One region of the Paenibacillus oryziterrae genome, then DNA from elsewhere that is predicted to be linked to it. Evidence: riboswitches for the same ligand, from Rfam matches in the RefSeq annotation. Region 1 holds a riboswitch; each other region holds the start of a gene.

Evidence for each region. Region 1 has a riboswitch for cobalamin ahead of ACAN55_RS11200 (S-layer homology domain-containing protein). Riboswitches for the same ligand answer to the same signal wherever they lie in the genome.
Region 2: another riboswitch for cobalamin. It lies ahead of ACAN55_RS13020 (energy-coupling factor ABC transporter permease); the one in region 1 lies ahead of ACAN55_RS11200 (S-layer homology domain-containing protein).
Region 3: another riboswitch for cobalamin. It lies ahead of metE (5-methyltetrahydropteroyltriglutamate--homocysteine S-methyltransferase); the one in region 1 lies ahead of ACAN55_RS11200 (S-layer homology domain-containing protein).
Region 4: another riboswitch for cobalamin. It lies ahead of ACAN55_RS03190 (anaerobic ribonucleoside triphosphate reductase); the one in region 1 lies ahead of ACAN55_RS11200 (S-layer homology domain-containing protein).

The regions. Positions count from the first base shown of each region.
Region 1 is NZ_JBGJZO010000008.1:89,214-93,528, forward strand. Features, by position in the region: gene ACAN55_RS11195 (copper resistance CopC/CopD family protein) at 1-1,393, shown strand, start outside; cobalamin riboswitch at 1,478-1,672, shown strand; gene ACAN55_RS11200 (S-layer homology domain-containing protein) at 1,924-4,041, shown strand; gene ACAN55_RS11205 (DUF4430 domain-containing protein) at 4,159-4,315, shown strand, end outside.
Region 2 is NZ_JBGJZO010000010.1:104,677-108,991, forward strand. Features, by position in the region: gene ACAN55_RS13005 (energy-coupling factor ABC transporter ATP-binding protein) at 1-145, opposite strand, end outside; gene cbiQ (cobalt ECF transporter T component CbiQ) at 159-971, opposite strand; gene ACAN55_RS13015 (energy-coupling factor ABC transporter substrate-binding protein) at 937-1,233, opposite strand; gene ACAN55_RS13020 (energy-coupling factor ABC transporter permease) at 1,230-1,997, opposite strand; cobalamin riboswitch at 2,249-2,438, opposite strand; gene ACAN55_RS13025 (SDR family oxidoreductase) at 2,569-3,468, shown strand; gene ACAN55_RS13030 (5'-3' exonuclease) at 3,540-4,315, opposite strand, start outside.
Region 3 is NZ_JBGJZO010000007.1:140,285-144,599, forward strand. Features, by position in the region: gene ACAN55_RS10530 (YitT family protein) at 1-468, shown strand, start outside; gene ACAN55_RS10535 (AIM24 family protein) at 703-1,497, shown strand; gene ACAN55_RS10540 (undecaprenyl-diphosphate phosphatase) at 1,664-2,524, shown strand; cobalamin riboswitch at 2,625-2,831, shown strand; gene metE (5-methyltetrahydropteroyltriglutamate--homocysteine S-methyltransferase) at 2,984-4,315, shown strand, end outside.
Region 4 is NZ_JBGJZO010000002.1:168,341-172,655, forward strand. Features, by position in the region: gene ACAN55_RS03170 (sensor histidine kinase) at 1-78, opposite strand, end outside; gene ACAN55_RS03175 (response regulator transcription factor) at 65-760, opposite strand; tRNA gene ACAN55_RS03180 (tRNA-Thr) at 890-961, opposite strand; gene ACAN55_RS03185 (MTH1187 family thiamine-binding protein) at 1,059-1,367, opposite strand; cobalamin riboswitch at 1,719-1,949, shown strand; gene ACAN55_RS03190 (anaerobic ribonucleoside triphosphate reductase) at 2,104-4,089, shown strand; gene nrdG (anaerobic ribonucleoside-triphosphate reductase activating protein) at 4,086-4,315, shown strand, end outside.

The DNA.
Region 1 (4,315 bases):
ACCATCAGCAGTTTCGCCAGCTGCGGGCAATTTGCAGACTGCGGCGGCAGGAAATAATACGGGATCTGAAAAGGGAGCATTGGCAGAAGAGGGTGTTGTTTCGTATGGTGCGCTAGAGAAATTCATTCGCGTATTAGATATATTGGCAGCAATCACTGCCACTGGTTTTATCCTGTTCCGGTATGGAATTTGGGGGAATGGCGAATATAACCTGCCTGCCTTATTCTCGCTCCGGAATGAGCGAATTCTATACATTATGGCTTTCCTCATCTTTATTATCTCCGGTGTAGTGCATACGGGTACACTAGCCCATGAGCTAGGTGGTCCGGGTACGGGAAGTTATGCGGAAGTGTGGCTGAATGTGATTACAGACACCTTTGCCGGAACCGCATCATGGCTGCGTCCTGCGGCCGCTGGACTCCTGGTATTGGCGGCGCTGGGATCAGGGGGGACATCCTTTCCAGCACTTCTGGTGAAGGTTGCAGCAGTTATTATGCTTATCGTGTTATTTCCTTTGACAGGCCATGCGGCGGGAGATGATGCGGCCAGAATGTTTGCCGTCCCCGCCCAAATTCTGCATATCGGCGCTGCTGCTATCTGGTTCGGCGGTGTAGGCGGGCTGCTCGCGGTTATACATGGCAGAGAGAAGTCAGGGATAACCTATTCCCGGCTAAATCAGCTTATCCTTCGTTTCTCCGCTATTGCATTACCGTCGGTTGTTGCTGTTGCCGTAAGCGGGATCTTCTTGGCCTTATTCAGGCTCGGGAGCTGGGGGCTACTAATCCACAGTCCATATGGGCAGCTGGTTCTGCTTAAATCACTTATCACTTTATTGATTCTGGTTATTGCCGCTCTACACCGATTGGTGTTGATTCCAAGGATGAATCAGAAGCTCGCTGAGAAAACCGGTGCAGAAGTTGATGTTATTCCAAGAGGCTTTATACAAGCCATCCGTCTGGAGATTATATTGGCTGTTGCTGCTATTATTCTGGCGGGGATGTTGTCAGGTACTTCCCCTCCAGCCCAATCGTTTGTTGCCTCTCCGGTCTATTGGCATGTGATGGGGGATACGGCTCATATGTCTATGAGGATTGAGTTCGATGAGAATTCCGGGCAGACACTGCGGATGGATGTATGGCTGCCTACAGGAAATGAGGCTCCCACCGAAGCAGAAGCCGTCCTTATTCCTGGCGGTGATGAGGGTACCTCTGCATCTATTAAGCTAAAATCACTTGGAGGAGGCCCTGACCCCTATGGCTATGAAGGGTTTGACAAGTACATGTATGAAGCGAAGGGGGATTATTTTACCGGGGGAGGAGAGTGGGAGGTTACGTTAACCTTCACTGACGCTGCGGGCAAGATTCATACTTACGAGAAGCAGCTAACCCTGTAATTAAAGACCTGCAAGACGGCATCCCAAGAGCTTCCCTATAGACATAGGGGAGATTACTAGTTATCATTATGGATATTAAAATTATATATATTTATCAAAAGAGGTGCGGGCCCCCAGCAGGGTCTGCTTAAAAGGGAAGTCCGGTCCACAATCCGGCGCGGTCCCGCCACTGTAAATGCGGAGCAACTCTTCATAGGCCACTGTTTCTTAAAGGAACGGGAAGGCGAAGGGAAGTGATGAGGCATAAGCCAGGAAACCTGCCTTTTTGGTGACAGCTTCTTTTCTTCGGGGGGTAAGAATCAGAAGCATGCGTTATAGGTCTTTCGTGTCCGGGCTTGAAGCCTGAAGCATGTCTGGCCCCGCAATGAGTATATGAGACCGCCCGTCAGGGGCGGTTTTTTTATTTTCCAAAAGACGGTCGCCGTCATCTTAGATGCACGACATCCGCTTTTACGGCCCTCAAAACTATTTTCAAGGCCCTCAAAAACCTTTTCCCCGCTCTCAAAAACCTATTAGAAAAGAGGTAAATAATGAAACGCATCTTATCTTTCAAACATTTCATGTTAAGTATGGCATTGCTTCTGGTCGTTTCAGTTCTCGGTACTTCCTTGGTGCCTTCCGGCAGAGTATCCGCCGCTGAGCAGACCACAACAGCAGTTTCAGTAACGGGAGCAGCAGAGGCTCTTACTGCAGCCAAGCAGGCGGTTCTAAGCCGTGGAATTCAATCGGACTGGCAGGCCATTGCTCTGGTTCGTAGCGGCAGCGTTCTTCCGGATAGCTACCTGACCGGACTGCAGAATGAAGTGAAGACTCAAAAAGGCACATATACCAATGTTACGGATTACGCACGCAGAGTGCTCGCCGCAACAGCAGCCGGCATCGATGCCACAAATCTGGCCGGGTATAATCTTGTAGAGAAAATCTACAATAACAGCAGAATGACCAATCAAGGTCTTAACGGAGTGATCTACAGTCTGCTCGCACTGGATTCAGGCCATTATAGCGTGCCTGCCGCCGGACAGTGGAATCAAGATAAGCTGGTGAGCCATATTCTCTCCAAACAAAACACGGATGGCGGCTTTACGCTCTCCACTGGGGACAGTGATCCGGATGTAACGGCGATGACACTTACAGCCTTGTCTGCGCACCTCGATAAAGCTGAAGTGAAGGCCGCTGTGGACCGTGCAGTTTCCTGGCTGTCCAATAAGCAGCAGAATCATGGCGGGTACGGGGAGAGCAGCGAGAGTGTCGCTCAGGCGATTATCGCGCTGACCTCAAATAACGTGGATCCTGCCGGCCAGAAATTTACGAAGGACAGTCATCAGCTGATGGATCGTCTGCTTAGCTTCCGTACTACAGATGGCGGATTTGCCCACACGTTATCGGGTGGGTACAACGCTTTGGCAACCGAGCAGGCTTTGCAGGCTCTCGTGGCTTATCAGCTGTTTGTTAAAGGCGAAGGCCGGTTTTATGCATTCCCGCAGCCGGTGAAGCAGCCGCTTGAAGTTCAGGTTTCCGTTGTGATTGAAGGTCCACAGGGCCTTCTGGCTGAAGGCGATGTAACATCCGCAAATGCGCTGGACGCATTAAAGAAGCTGAAAGCAGACAAGAAAATTACGCTTGAGCTGACCAGCAGTGCTTACGGTGATTATGTATCAGGGATTCAAGGTGTTAAAGGAGGTCTGTACGGCGGCTATGATGGCTGGAATTATGCCGTGTCCCGCCAGGGAGAATGGATTTTCCCTGCTGTAGGGATGGGAGAGTTTGTTCTGGAGTCCGGGGATCAGCTGACCGTGTATTATGGTGACACCGGAACACAGCTGGTGGATTCCGTCACAGTTACACCGGCTCAGCTGGCAGCCGGCAAGCCGTTTACAGTGAAGGTGCAGAAATCAATGCTGGACTGGGAGACCGGCAAGGCAGTTGTTACTCCGGCAGCCCAGGTTAAGGTTCAAATGGGTGCGCAAAGTGTCACTTCAGACGTATATGGAACAGCTGCATTTACTGCCGGCGTTAAGGGCGGGGTCTATTCTCTGACTGTTACCGGCTACAGTAAAGGTAAAAGTCCAAGCGTAGCGCGGTATACACAGCGTGTATTGGTATCACCCGTGTTTGCGGATCAGAAATTAATCTCTTCATGGGCGACAGTTGCCGTTCAAACCGCGGTTAAACAGGGAATTATGGACGGGGTAAGCAGCACAGGTTTTGCTTTTGCTCCGAAAGAGTATATTACCCGGGCGCAATTTGCGGCCTTGCTGCTTAGATTGACGGGCAATGCTCCAGCTGCAGCTGCGGAAGCTTCCCCGTTCAGCGACGTAAAAGCAGGAGCATGGTATTATGGAGCTGTGCTGAAGGCGAAGGAACTCGGTATTCTTGAAGGAGTAACGGCCTCCAAGTTTAATCCGAACGGTCATATCACCCGCCAGGATATGGCTGTAATGATCGACCGGGCTTTTAACCTGACTGCTTCTGCTCCGAAGGCGCAGTTCAAGGATAAAGATCAGATCAGCAGTTATGCGCTGGCTTCGGTAAATACCGTTACGGATCAAGGGTTTATGAGCGGCTTTAAGGGCAGCTTCGACCCGGCAACAGCAGTTACAAGAGAGATGGCTGCGGTTGTGGCTGTAAGACTGGCTGAAGTTAAATAATTAACCGGCATAATTGGAAGCTGGACTTGTATAAAAGTAATTGAACAGTAAATAGTTACGGAACGGGAGGCACTTGCCGCCCCGTTCCTTTCCCGTTTTCAGGAGGTGTGAATTTATATGTCCAAAAGGATTGTATATTGGCTGAGGCTGCCTCTCGCAGTAGTGCTTGCAGCGGTACTCGCTGCAGGTTGTTCTTCCAACGATCCGGAAGAGGCGGACGGCAATAACCGCCTGAATCAGCAGCAAATTGAATCAGCATCCAATACGGCGGAGA
Region 2 (4,315 bases), on a different contig from region 1:
TTGATTTGCCCGATCCGTTATGACCCAATACCGCCGTTTTGCAGCCTTTAGGAATCGATAAGGATAACCGGTCCAACGCAGGGTTCTTGGCATCGGGATATCGAAAAATCACATCTTTTAACTCCAGAATACTGTCCTTAATCATCTTGATCTCCTTGTCACAATCTGTGGCGCCAGATAAATAACTGTACCAACAGAAGCAGTAAAATTCCGCTGTAAGCCTCAATCCTATACCTGCGAGGAACCAGTCGGGCTTTATAAGGAGGCAGGATAATCTCACCCGTAAAACCCCTGGTTTCAAGTCCCTGTGAAAGCCCGTGATACCGGTGCATGGTCTTGGCGAACAAGCCGCCTGCCATTCCCGCCGTTTCCTTTAGCTTCATGGCAAATCCCCGCCTTCCCCCGCGCAGCTTCCGGGCAAGCAGCATTCCATGTGCCGTATCGCTAAGCAGGAACAAAAAACGGTACATGATTAGCATCAGCTCCAATACGATTTGGGGCACACGAAGCCTCCGGAGAACCTGCAAGAGTTCAGCGAAAGGAGTTGTGAAGATAATAAAGAACATACAGGTTAGGCATGCCGCCATCCGCGACAACAGCAGTCCCGCCGTGAACAATCCATCAAAGGATATATAAGCCGCCTGTGCTGTACCCGGAAGGGCAATGGAAATAACAGCTTCACCGGAGGAAGGACTCCCTACTTCAATGAGCAGCGCCGGAAGACTCATACCGTAGAACAATAGTGCTGCCCCGAGCAGCATGCCATAGGCACGTACCGGAATCCTGGCATAACCGACACTCCATACAATCATCCATAAGGCAATGACAAGCTGAAGGGCAGGATGAAGGATGTAGGAGAGCAGGAACATGGATGCTGCGAACATGCTTTTCCACATCGGTGATACCTGCCGGAACCGATTGCTATAGGCTAAAGCGTCAATCCTTCTGATCATGAGATTTCTTTCCGCCATGTCTTCCTCTGAGGAACCCGAGTGTATAGCCGATTACTCCAGCGCCGATGGCCGCCTGCAAAGCGAACAGCATGCTTTCTGTTTCCCCTGGCAGTTCAGCCAAAGGCTTAAACCAGGGTGAATACGAAGGATTAATGTCACTAATTGCACTTTCAGCCGCATCGTCGGCTCCGCCGAATTCACCCTTCACGAAGAGCAGCGGCAATACTACGAGCAGGATCACAGCGAGCAGCATCCATCCGTTTTTCCATTTGGTGCTCATTCCGGTCCCGCCCCTTTCATATTCCGTTTAAGCAGCGACAGCTCACCCGGGCTATAAGCCTTTAACCAGTTCCACAGCAGCACCGTCAGCAGTCCCTCACTGATCGCCAGCGGAATTTGTGTGATGGCAAAAATACCTCCGAACTTCAGAAAAGAAGCCAAGATCCCGCCATTCGCTGCCGGAAAAGCAACTGCGAGCTGGAGTGAAGTAACGACATAGGTCATCATGTCAGCGACGAACGCTGCACTGAATACCGCCCAGCTCTCGCGGCCCGTGAATTTCAATACCAGCTTATATGCTGCATATCCGGCAAAAGGACCTGCCACCGCCATCGAGAACGCGTTCGCTCCAAGTGTCGTAATCCCGCCGTGTGCTAACAGCAGCGCTTGAAACAGAAGCACGATGGAGCCGATAACGCTCATGGGCAGCGGCCCCAGCATCACTGCGCCAAGCCCCGTACCCGTAGGATGGGAGCTGCTGCCGGTGACCGACGGCATTTTCAGCGCTGACAGCACAAAGGTGAACGCGCCCGACAGGCCAAGCAGCAGCTTCAACTCCGGGTTCTCCTGGGTCATTCTTTTCAAGCGAACCATGCCAAGAAAGAACAACGGCAGAAATACCGCCCACCAGAAAGCAGCCCAGCCTACCGGCAGAAAACCTTCCATAATGTGCATGGCTTCAGCGGTTCCCGGCTCATTGAGCGAGAAATATACAGTAAATCCGCCAACCAAGGCAGTAAGCTTCAATATCCTTCGCCTGTTCATTACATCTCCTCCAGCTTTATCATTCGACATCCCGGAAACTGCAAAAAACCCACCCTGTATGGGTGGGAGGTATATGTACTCTTCATCCGCAAAAAAATCCCGGCGTTAAATCTGCCCGCAGGCACCGCCCAAGGAGCTGTAACATCCGAATTCCGCCTGGCTTCCGAATGGTTGCTGCACCTCTTCGCGGAAAGGACAGACTTTCCGCTTCTTTTGCTATGTTCGTACACCACTCCTATCCGCGTAGAGTCCTGGTGTGCGCCAACAAGGTAGGTCTCCTGGCTTGGGATGCTAACGCCCGTTCTTCGTCTTCCCCGGCAAATGCCAAGTGACATGTTGAAGACAAGCTCTCCATTACAGTGGCGGGACCGCTCGGGACTTTCACCCGATTCCCTGTTATCCCTTGGCTCATGCAAGGGCACCTTGTTGTTCGCTATTTTATCCTGTACATCATAGCGGACTTGGCATGGGGTGTCTGTGATAAAAGTGGGAACTGGACCTGTCTCTGGGCACTCCTTAAGCCGGGATGAATATACTGATTTCAAAATCTTAATCATGAAAGGAAAGAGAAATGAATCCACTTTACCCGTATATCGGCAAAGAAGTCCGCTGCGAAGAAGTGCCAATTGCTTTTCCCGTCCAGCATCAACCCGGGCAGCCGGGGCTGGAATATCTGGTTGTTCCGCGCCCCCTTTATGACAACCCTAATTACAGAGGCAGCGGCAAGCTGCTAAACAAGGTTGCAATTATTACCGGCGGTGATAGTGGAATTGGGCGGGCGGTGGCAGTCGCTTTTGCCAAGGAAGGCGCTGATGTAGCCATACCTTATCTCAACGAACACCGTGATGCGGAGGAGACCCGAGAGGCCATTCATAACTTGGGTCGCCGCTGCCTCCTGATTCCGGGGGATCTGAGAAGTAAGGAAGCTTGCTGCCGCGCCGTTCAAATGACAATAGATTGCTACGGTACAATTGATATCCTTGTCAACAACCACGGTATACAATTTGTCCGAAACTCATATCTGGAGATCAGCGATGAACAGCTGTACAACACATTTAATACGAACATTATCTCCTTCTTTCATCTGACGACCGCTGCCCTGCCTCATATGCGCGCAGGTGCAAGCATTGTCAATACAGCTTCTGTCACCGCTTATGTCGGAGAAGAAACACTCATTGATTATTCCGCTTCCAAAGGGGCAATTGTCAGCTTTACCCGCGCTCTGGCGAACAATGTCGTCGGGCAGGGCATCCGGGTGAACGCGGTCGCTCCCGGCCCGATCTGGACACCGCTGAACCCGGCAACACAACCGCCGGAAGCCATCCGCACGTTCGGAACGAATGTACCTATGAAGCGGGCAGGACAGCCCTATGAGCTGGCACCCGTCTACGTTCTACTTGCTTCGGATGACGGATCCTATATCACAGGCCAGACCATCCATGTTAATGGAGGACAAATGGTGGCCACCTGAATTAGCGGAGAAATAAAAAAAGAAGTACTCCTCAGGTCTGTATAACCCGAGGAATACTTCTATACCTATTCTTAACCCAAATCCCCCAGCTCGATCTGTACGATGCCTTCTTCTTCCTGCACCGCGGAGATCAAATACATCAGGCTGCCGAATTCCAGCTCCTTGAATTTACGTGCCGCTGAATCTCTTGGCAATGCCCAGAGGCATTCAGTCAAGGTGCACACAATCGGCACATCGCAGCGGATCGATGCAAGCTCGCGGGATAAATGCAGCATATCGATATCGGCCTCAATCTTGGCTCTTACACCTTTCGGCAGCAGGTGCAGGTTCTCGATGACACCTTCCACGGTGCCGTAATCGGTCAGCAGCTTCAGCGCCGTCTTCTCACCGATCCCGCGGACGCCGGGATAATTGTCACTTGTGTCCCCCATGAACCCTTTCAGGTCGATGACCTGTGCGGGAGTCAGACCCTTGTCCGCTAACAGCTCCGCCGGATCATACACTTTATAGTTGGAACGGCCTTTTTTCATAATAACGACCTTAACGGTATCATTGACGAGCTGCAGCATATCGTGGTCTCCGGTCAGAATATAGACCTCGGACTCTTCACTAAAGCAAGACGCCAGTGTGCCGATGCAATCATCAGCCTCATAACCAACAAGACCCACGTTGGGTATCCCGAGCTCAGCAACGACCTCTTTGACCAGATCGAACTGCGGGATCAATTCCAGCGGAGGCTCAGCACGGTTCGATTTATACCCGTCATATTTCTCGGTGCGGAACGTGCCTTTGCCCATATCCCAGCAGCACACCACATGAGAAGGCTCAAAGGTAGATACTGCGTCGA
Region 3 (4,315 bases), on a different contig from region 1:
CTCCTGATCGCCTGGATTTATAAAGGAAAAGCATTCATCTGCAACACATTCATTTCAGTGGGGGCTTTTACCCTCTTTTATGGACTGATGGAACGTTACTCTGGATGGGTTATTCCACTTCAGGATAATTTGCCGTTAGCGGCATTGTTATCCGGTATACTTACAGGACTTGGAGCAGGCATGGTACTCCGTAGCGGCGGGGCGAGCGGTGGTGACGATATTTTGTCGCTGCTGATCAGTGAATGGAAAGGAATCAAGGTAGGCACTGTATTTATAATGATGGATGTCATCGTTCTGGCATTGTCACTTTTCTATATGCCTCTGAAAGAGACGCTGTACACCGGTATGGCGGTCGTGGTTGCCGGATACGTAATCACGTTTACGACCTCACTTGGAAGACCGAAGCTGCGCAAAGTGCCGAAGATTCAATCTGCACTAGTCAAGCCGCAGGATAGCACAGTAATGTGAACCAATTCAGCAAATCGCCCCTAAATGGGGATGTTCAGTATTAAGGCCAGCCGGAAGTTCAGGTTGGCCTTTTTACGTACTTACGCTAAACACCGGTCATGTAACAACTGCGAGTGCGGATTAAAAAGGCTTTCTTACATATCTCTCAATAGATTTTCAAAGTACTTGAAACCAGAACTATTAGTGCCCGTATATTTAAAAAGTTGAATGATTTATGAACAGGAGGATGTTTAAATGAGCGCTCACGAGATTGATTATGTGATAATGGGTGAAGAAATTCAATGTGTGGAGGTACAGCTGGATCCCGGTGAGAGTGTAATTGCCGAAGCAGGCAGCTTTATGATGATGGACCCTGAAATTACGATGGAGACCATCTTCGGTGACGGCAGCGGCAGCTCACGCGGAGACGGACTTATGGGCAAGTTGATGGGTGCGGGCAAAAGGCTCCTGACCGGAGAAAGCCTGTTCATGACCCTGTTCACGCATAGCGGTTCCTACGGACGCCGGAGCGTAACTTTTGCAGCTCCGTATCCCGGCAAAATCATTCCGCTCGATCTGCAGCAATACGGCGGCAAAGTCATCTGTCAAAAGGATTCGTTCCTCTGCGCTGCAAAAGGTGTATCCGTAGGCATCGAATTCCAGCGCAAGCTCGGGGCCGGACTATTCGGTGGAGAAGGCTTCATCATGCAAAAGCTGGAGGGTGACGGCTTGTCCTTCGTCCATTCCGGCGGGTATGTCATGGAAAGAACCTTGCAGCCTGGTGAAGTCATCAAGCTTGATACAGGATGTCTTGTTGCCATGACCTCGTCAGTTCAATATGATATTGAAATGGTCAAAGGGATTAAAACGGCTGTGTTTGGCGGCGAAGGCTTGTTCTTTGCTACGCTTCGCGGGCCAGGCAAGGTGTGGGTCCAATCGCTGCCTTTCAGCCGGATGGCCGGACGGATTCTATCTGCAGCCGGAAGCACCGGACGCAAAGAAGAAGGCAGCATTCTTGGCGGTCTCGGAAATCTGCTGGACGGAAGATAGGCTGACCGGGTGAAGGACTGGGTGAAGGACTGGGGGCGATCAACAGCTCCTCCCAGTCCGTCGCTCAGTTTTTTTGCGTGTCTAATCATGTAAGGGGATGAAAGTCTCAGTAATAGCAAATGGAGTTTACAATATAGATAATAAACAGACTCTATGGGGGGATGGCATGGAACTGCTGACGATTATCAAAGCAATCCTGCTCGGAATTGTTGAAGGTCTTACTGAATTTGCTCCGGTGTCTTCCACGGGTCACATGATTATTGTGGACGATATGTGGTTGAAGTCCCAGGAGTTCCTGGGAAAATACGCCGCCAACACGTTCAAGGTGGTCATACAGCTGGGCTCGATACTTGCGGTCGTTATTATTTTCCGGAAAAGGTTTATTGATCTGCTCGGGCTGAAGAGGTTCAGCCGCAGAGAATTAGAAGCTGTACCGGAAGGTCAGCTTAAAGTTGAAACGGACGGGCGACTTAAGCTGGCACAGGTAATCGTGGGCCTCATTCCCGCCGCTGTGCTGGGGCTTGTGCTCGAGGATTACATTGATGAGTACTTATTCTCCACATCAACGGTACTCGTCGGACTAGTTATCGGCGCAATATTCATGCTTGCTGCTGACCGGTTCGCACCCAAGAAGGTCAAGGCAGAGAGTGTCGATCAGATTACATACCGGCAGGCGCTGGGTATCGGACTCATTCAGTGCTTGTCGCTGTGGCCGGGATTCTCAAGATCAGGCTCCACCATCTCTGGAGGGGTTCTGCTGGGTATGAGCCACCGGGCGGCATCGGATTTCACTTTCATCATGGCCGTGCCGATCATGGCCGGCGCCAGCCTGATCTCACTGGTCAAGAACTGGCAGTACTTTACGCTTGATGCGTTACCCTTCTTTATCGCAGGCTTTATCAGCGCGTTCCTGTTCGCTTTACTTTCGATGCGCTTCTTCTTGAAGCTGATCAACAAGATCAAACTGCTGCCTTTTGCCCTGTACCGGATTGTTCTGGCTGGTGTCGTGTATATTATTTTCTTCTAACTGGCTATCAGGTTTTGGTATAACCCAAAGACCCGGCAATCTATTGTAGATTGCCGGGTCTTGCCGTAAGATGAAACGTATAAACTTTAAGTATTAACCTAATTCAATAACGGAAACAGGTGCCTGCCGAAAGCTGCCTTAAGCTTCGGGGGTTAAAAGGGAAGATCGGTATGATGCCGACGCGGTCCCGCCACTGTAACGGATGAGTTCCCCGCAAGAAGAGTCACTGGCAGCATGAAGCTGTCGGGAAGACTGCCGGGAACGTGGACGCCGTAGCCAGGAGACCTGCCTGTTTCAACAGCACTGCAATACCTACGGGAGATAGGGAGGTGTTAGACGTTAGCCGTTCAAATGGACAGGCGTCTTTCCCCATGACTTTTTTCGGGAAAGACGCCTTTTTGCTGTACAGGGACATATTTCATTTTTAACAAAAATAGTATCAGAAGAGGAGAGATTCAGATGGCACAGGAGCTGAAAGTCAGTAATCTCGGATATCCGAGAATTGGCAGGAACCGTGAATGGAAAAAAACACTTGAGGCCTTCTGGACCGGGAGTCTGGACGAAGAAGGTTTCTTTGCAGAGATGGCTGCCATACAGCTTCAGACCTTACGTATTCAGCAGGAAGCCGGCATTGATCTGATTCCGGTGAATGACTTTACCTTTTACGACCACATGCTGGATATGGCAGTAATGCTCGGAATTATTCCGGAACGATACGGATATACCGGTGGTGAGGTGAGCCTTGAGCTGTATTTTTCCATGGCCCGGGGAAGTAAAGAAGCAGCCGCTTGTGAGATGACGAAGTGGTTCAATACCAACTATCATTATATCGTTCCTGAGCTTGGCAGCCTTCAGCCGCAATTGACTGTGAATAAACCGCTGGATGCTTACCGGTTCGCTAAAACGCAGGCGGGAATTGAAGGTAAGCCTGTAATCGTTGGACTGTTCACTTTCTTGAAGCTCTCCAAAGGATATGCACCAACTGATATCGGGAAGATCTGCAGAAGATTTCTTCCGGTATATGTGCAGCTGCTGCAGGAACTTGAGCAGGAAGGTGTAACGTGGGTACAAGTGGATGAGCCAGCGATAGTTACCGGACTAAACTCGGAGGATCTTGAACTGCTGCAGACGATTTACACAGAGATATCACACTCGGTTCCAGGGCTAAACCTTATGCTGCAGACTTATTTTGAATCTGCAGAACCACTGGAAGAACTGCTGAAGCTTCCGGTGCAGGGGATCGGGCTTGACTTTGTACATGACGGTGGTGCTAATCTTGAGGCCCTGTTGAGAATCAGTTGGCCGGAAGACAAATGGCTGGGGGCTGGCATTATCGATGGGCGCAGCATCTGGCGGTCTGATCTGGATGCCAAGCTGCTGCTGGTAGAGAAGCTGGCGAGTGTTGTCGATCCACAGCGACTGATTCTACAGCCTTCGTGCAGTCTGTTGCATGTGCCGGTAACGGTGAAGGGTGAGACCAAGCTGAAGCAGGTTCTGCGGGGTGCACTGGCCTTTGCCGAAGAGAAGCTGGCTGAACTTACACTTGTGGCTACAGCATTCGGATCTGAACCCGGGATTTATGCCGCTTCATTTCAGGATAGCCGGGATGCATTGGCTGTCTTCCGCGCCCTGCCCGAACGGGCCAACGCGGAGGTGGCGAAAGAGGTGCGAAGCCTGGAGAATCTCCCGGACGGCCGAAGCCTGCCTTATGCTGAACGGCTGATGGTCCAGAAGGAGAAATGGAAGCTCCCGCTGCTTCCAACGACAACCATAGGAAGCTTCCCACAGACA
Region 4 (4,315 bases), on a different contig from region 1:
CGCCATGATGAGCAGAATCAATCCAATCATCGTACTGTAAAAAATGGTTAATTGCCTGCGGGTATTAGGTATCATCATGGTCAGCTCCGTTATCGATTAACCGGTACCCTCTTCCATGGACACTTCTAATCAGCTTCACAGTAAAGGGATCGTCGACTTTTTTTCGCAACAGCTTGATGACAGCATCAACCGCATTCAGAGTAACATCTGCGTCATTGCCCCACACATAATTGAGTATCCGCTCTCTGGAGAGCACAGTATTGGGATGACGAGCAAAAAACTCCAGCAATTGAAACTCGCGTTTGGTCAGAGTCAAGGGTACACCATCACGCTCTGCCTCCTGCGTATCAGGATTGAGCCGAAGACCGCTGACCGCATATCTTGTGGTATATCCCCGGGTCTGCTTTCTGCGGTCCAGAGATGTAATTCGGGCTAATAGTTCTTCGAAAGCGAAGGGCTTGATCATATAATCGTCCGCCCCTGTCAGAAGTCCGCTGACGCGATCCTCAATCTCACCGCGGGCCGTCAGCATCAGAATAGCCGTGTTGTCATTCAGACTTCGTTGCTGCCGGCATAGCTCCAGACCGGTTTTGCCGGGAAGCATCCAGTCCAGAATATAGAGATCAAATTCCGCGGTGGCAAAAAACATCTCCGCTTCTTCCGAATTGCGGGCCCATTCCGTCAGATGTCCTGCCAACTTGAGCTTGTACTGGATCATGTAACCAAACTTAGCGTCGTCTTCTACTAATAGAATGCGCATAATAGCCTGCTTTCTTAGTTCTTAATGTGTTTAGGTTATTTTCATTATAACGATTAAAAATGAAAAAATAATGAAAAAAAGCGCAACTTCCAGACTCTTGGAAGCCGCGCTATTCATTCTCAGAAAGGATGCTGGTGAAGGGAATTGAACCCCCGGCCTACGCATTACGAGTGCGTTGCTCTACCCCTGAGCTACACCAGCATAAAAAAACACATTTCCGTCAAACAAAAGAGATTATACAAGGCCGCGCTGAAAAATCAATCCTTTTTACCGGGCATCCGCAGCTTGCCTATTTCCACTAGTTCTCCAGTAGCTTGCGCTCTACGGCTTCAAGTTTGCTGCGGCTGGTGGATTCCTTGTCCCGGCGGTCGTCGATTTTGACAGAGGTCGAGACACGCTTGGCTCCGCCTGCAAAAGGGGACTCGTGCAGCGCCTCAACAGCCGCGAGAATACGTCCCAAAGAGCCCTCAATAATGGTCCCCATCGAGGTTAGTTCATACGTTATCCCCTCCACCTTCTCCAGCACACGCTGCATATCCGCTACATAACTACTGAGACTCGTGCTTCCTGTTCCAATCGGAATGACCGTTACTTCGGCAATAGCCATTTTGATCCCTCCTAAACCTTAAGTGTGGACTCTAGCGAGCCTATTCTATTGTATCAATTCCACTGTCTCCCCACAAACAGACCCAGTTATGGCTATACACGGGAGAGGAGAACCAGGACCAATGTACCCCCGAACAAGCGATCAAATTTTGGAGTGATTGTGGCATCTTTGCGGAGGTTTTATGAATCATTTTTGGCGGCTTCTCCTTCTTCCTGTGGATCAATTGTGGATTACCTGTGGACGGGCTGTGGATCAATTGTGGAGTACTTTCGCGAAGTCCGCATCCGGCGCGGATTTGTGAAAAACATGTTTACAAACACAATATATTGGGTTAATGTTATTCAACAACAACCAAATATAGTGGACACAGGCGCTTTAATTCGTTGATCGGATTTCAGCTTAATAGGGAAGTGCGGTGCAAATCCGCTGCGGTCCCGCCACTGTGAACCGGCTGCCCTCCGGCATTTCATGCCCAGGAGTGGACACCTCTGCAAGCAGAAACCACTGGGATGGCAACACGCCCCCGGGAAGGGGCTTGAAGAGGCCGGAAGCCAGGAGACCTGCCTGTATCCTTACGACACCATCTAATAATCCCTGCGGAGAACAGGAACGGTGTCCGAATGCGAACCAAATCAAGACAAGCCGCACGATCCGATGGGATTGCTGCGTTTACGCATACGGGCATTTCCTGCTTCCGCAGGAAATGCTTTTTTTATATCGAGAGGAGAACGGTACAATGACCTTGCTGGAGAAACGGTACAACGGCACACCAGATACCACGGAAGTTCTTTTGGAGGAAGTAGTCAGTCTGGGACGCGATATTATTGACAGCCTGGACCTGGATTTACTGCGCGAGAACGCCAATTTGAACGGAGAAAGCTTCTCCGGCAAGATGAGCAAGTTCGGCAGCGAGTACTCCAAATGGTACGCCCGTAACTTCACCATGCCGCCGCAGCTCGTACAGGCCATCGAGGACAATGTAGTATATGTGCATGACCTGGACCAATATGCCATCGGGACCACCAACTGCATTTTCATTCCGTTCGCCAAGCTGCTGCGTGAAGGCTTCAACACCGGGAACGGCAGTGTCCGCCCTCCTAATTCCATTATGACAGCGATGTCTCTGGTCGCGATTATTTTCCAGTCCCAGCAAAACGCACAATACGGCGGCGTATCAGCTAATATGCTGGACTATGATCTTGCTCCTTACGTCACCAAATCCTTCGCCAAGCTGTTCCGCAAGGGACTCGAGTATTTTGAAGAAGGACAAGCTGGCGACATTTCCGGTGATATCTCAATGAGCCGCAGCGACCTCGCGGAGCAGTATCCGAGAGCCTTCCGCTTTGCCCAAAAAGAAACCGAGAGCGAAACGCTGCAGGCCGCTGAAAGCATGATACATAACCTGAATACGATGTCCAGCCGCTCCGGCGGACAAATTCCTTTTACTAGCATTAACTACGGAACCTGCACCTCCCCTGAAGGACAGCTCGTCATCAGCTCCCTGCTGACGGCAACTATGAACGGGCTGGGCAGCGGCGAGACACCGGTGTTCCCGATCCAAATCTTCAAATGCAAACAGGGTGTCAACCAGCAGCAGGGCGATCCCAACTATGACCTGTTCCTGAAGGCTGCCGAGTGCTCGGCCCGCAGATTGTATCCGAACTTCGCCAATCTCGACGCGCCGCTCAACATGCAGTACTATGATCCGGCTGACCCGGATACAGAATTTGCAACCATGGGCTGCCGTACCCGGGTACTCGGTGACCGCTTCGGACGTAATCACTGCTCCGGTAAGGGCAATCTAAGTTTCAATACACTGAATCTTGTTCGGCTTGGTTTGGCCCATGGTACGGCCACTGGACGCCGCCTTGTCGCTGATGAAGATGGCTTCTACGATGATCTGGACTATTACATGGATATCGCATTAGAGGGACTTCTCCACCGTTTCCGGATTCAAGCCGCCCAAAAAGCCAAAGCCTCCGATTTCATGATGCGCGAAGGCGTCTGGGAAGGCGGCGAGACACTGGCAGCGGATGACCATGTTGGCGAGCTTCTGAAGCATGGCAGCCTGTCGATCGGTTTTATCGGAATGGCAGAGTGCATGAAAGCAATGTACGGCAAACACCACGCCGAGGACATGGATGTCCATGCCAAAGCCCTGGCGATCGTCCGCCATATGCGCGAATACTGCGACCGCAAGAGTGATGAGCTGAATCTGAACATCACCTTGTTCGCTACTCCGGCCGAAGGATTGTCCGGCAAGTTCACCAAGATTGACCGCAAAGTACTGGGCTCTATCCCTGGCATAACTGACCGGGAATATTATACGAATTCCTTCCATGTTCCGGTCTATTACGACCTGGCAGCTGCCCGCAAGATCAGCTTGGAAGCTCCGTTCCATGAGCACTGCAACGCCGGCGCTATTTCGTATGTGGAGCTGAACGGTAATGCCCGCAGCAACCCGGCGGCTTTTGTCAAAATCATCAAGTATGCCCTGGAGCAGCAAATCAGCTATTTCAGCATTAACCATCCGATTGACCGTTGCTCGAGCTGCGGCTATGAAGGCGTCATCGGCACGAACTGCCCATCCTGCGATGCCCATGAGGATCATGTGCATATCCGCCGCCTGCGCCGCGTGACTGGTTACTTGACCGGAGACTATCAAACCCGCTTTAATGCTGCCAAACAGGCAGAAGTAAGGGACCGGGTTAAGCATCTATGAACATTTGCGGATATTATCCGGAATCCATTAACGAGGGAGAAGGCATGCGGGCCGTGATTTTTCTGAGTGGGTGCCGCCATCGCTGCCCGGGCTGCTTCAATCCCGAGACGTGGAATTTTAATTTCGGGGATGTGTTCACACCGGAAAAGCAGTCGGAGATCATTGCCGAAATGGCTGCCAATCCGTTGCTGGACGGATTAACGCTTGCCGGGGGAGATCCCTTCTT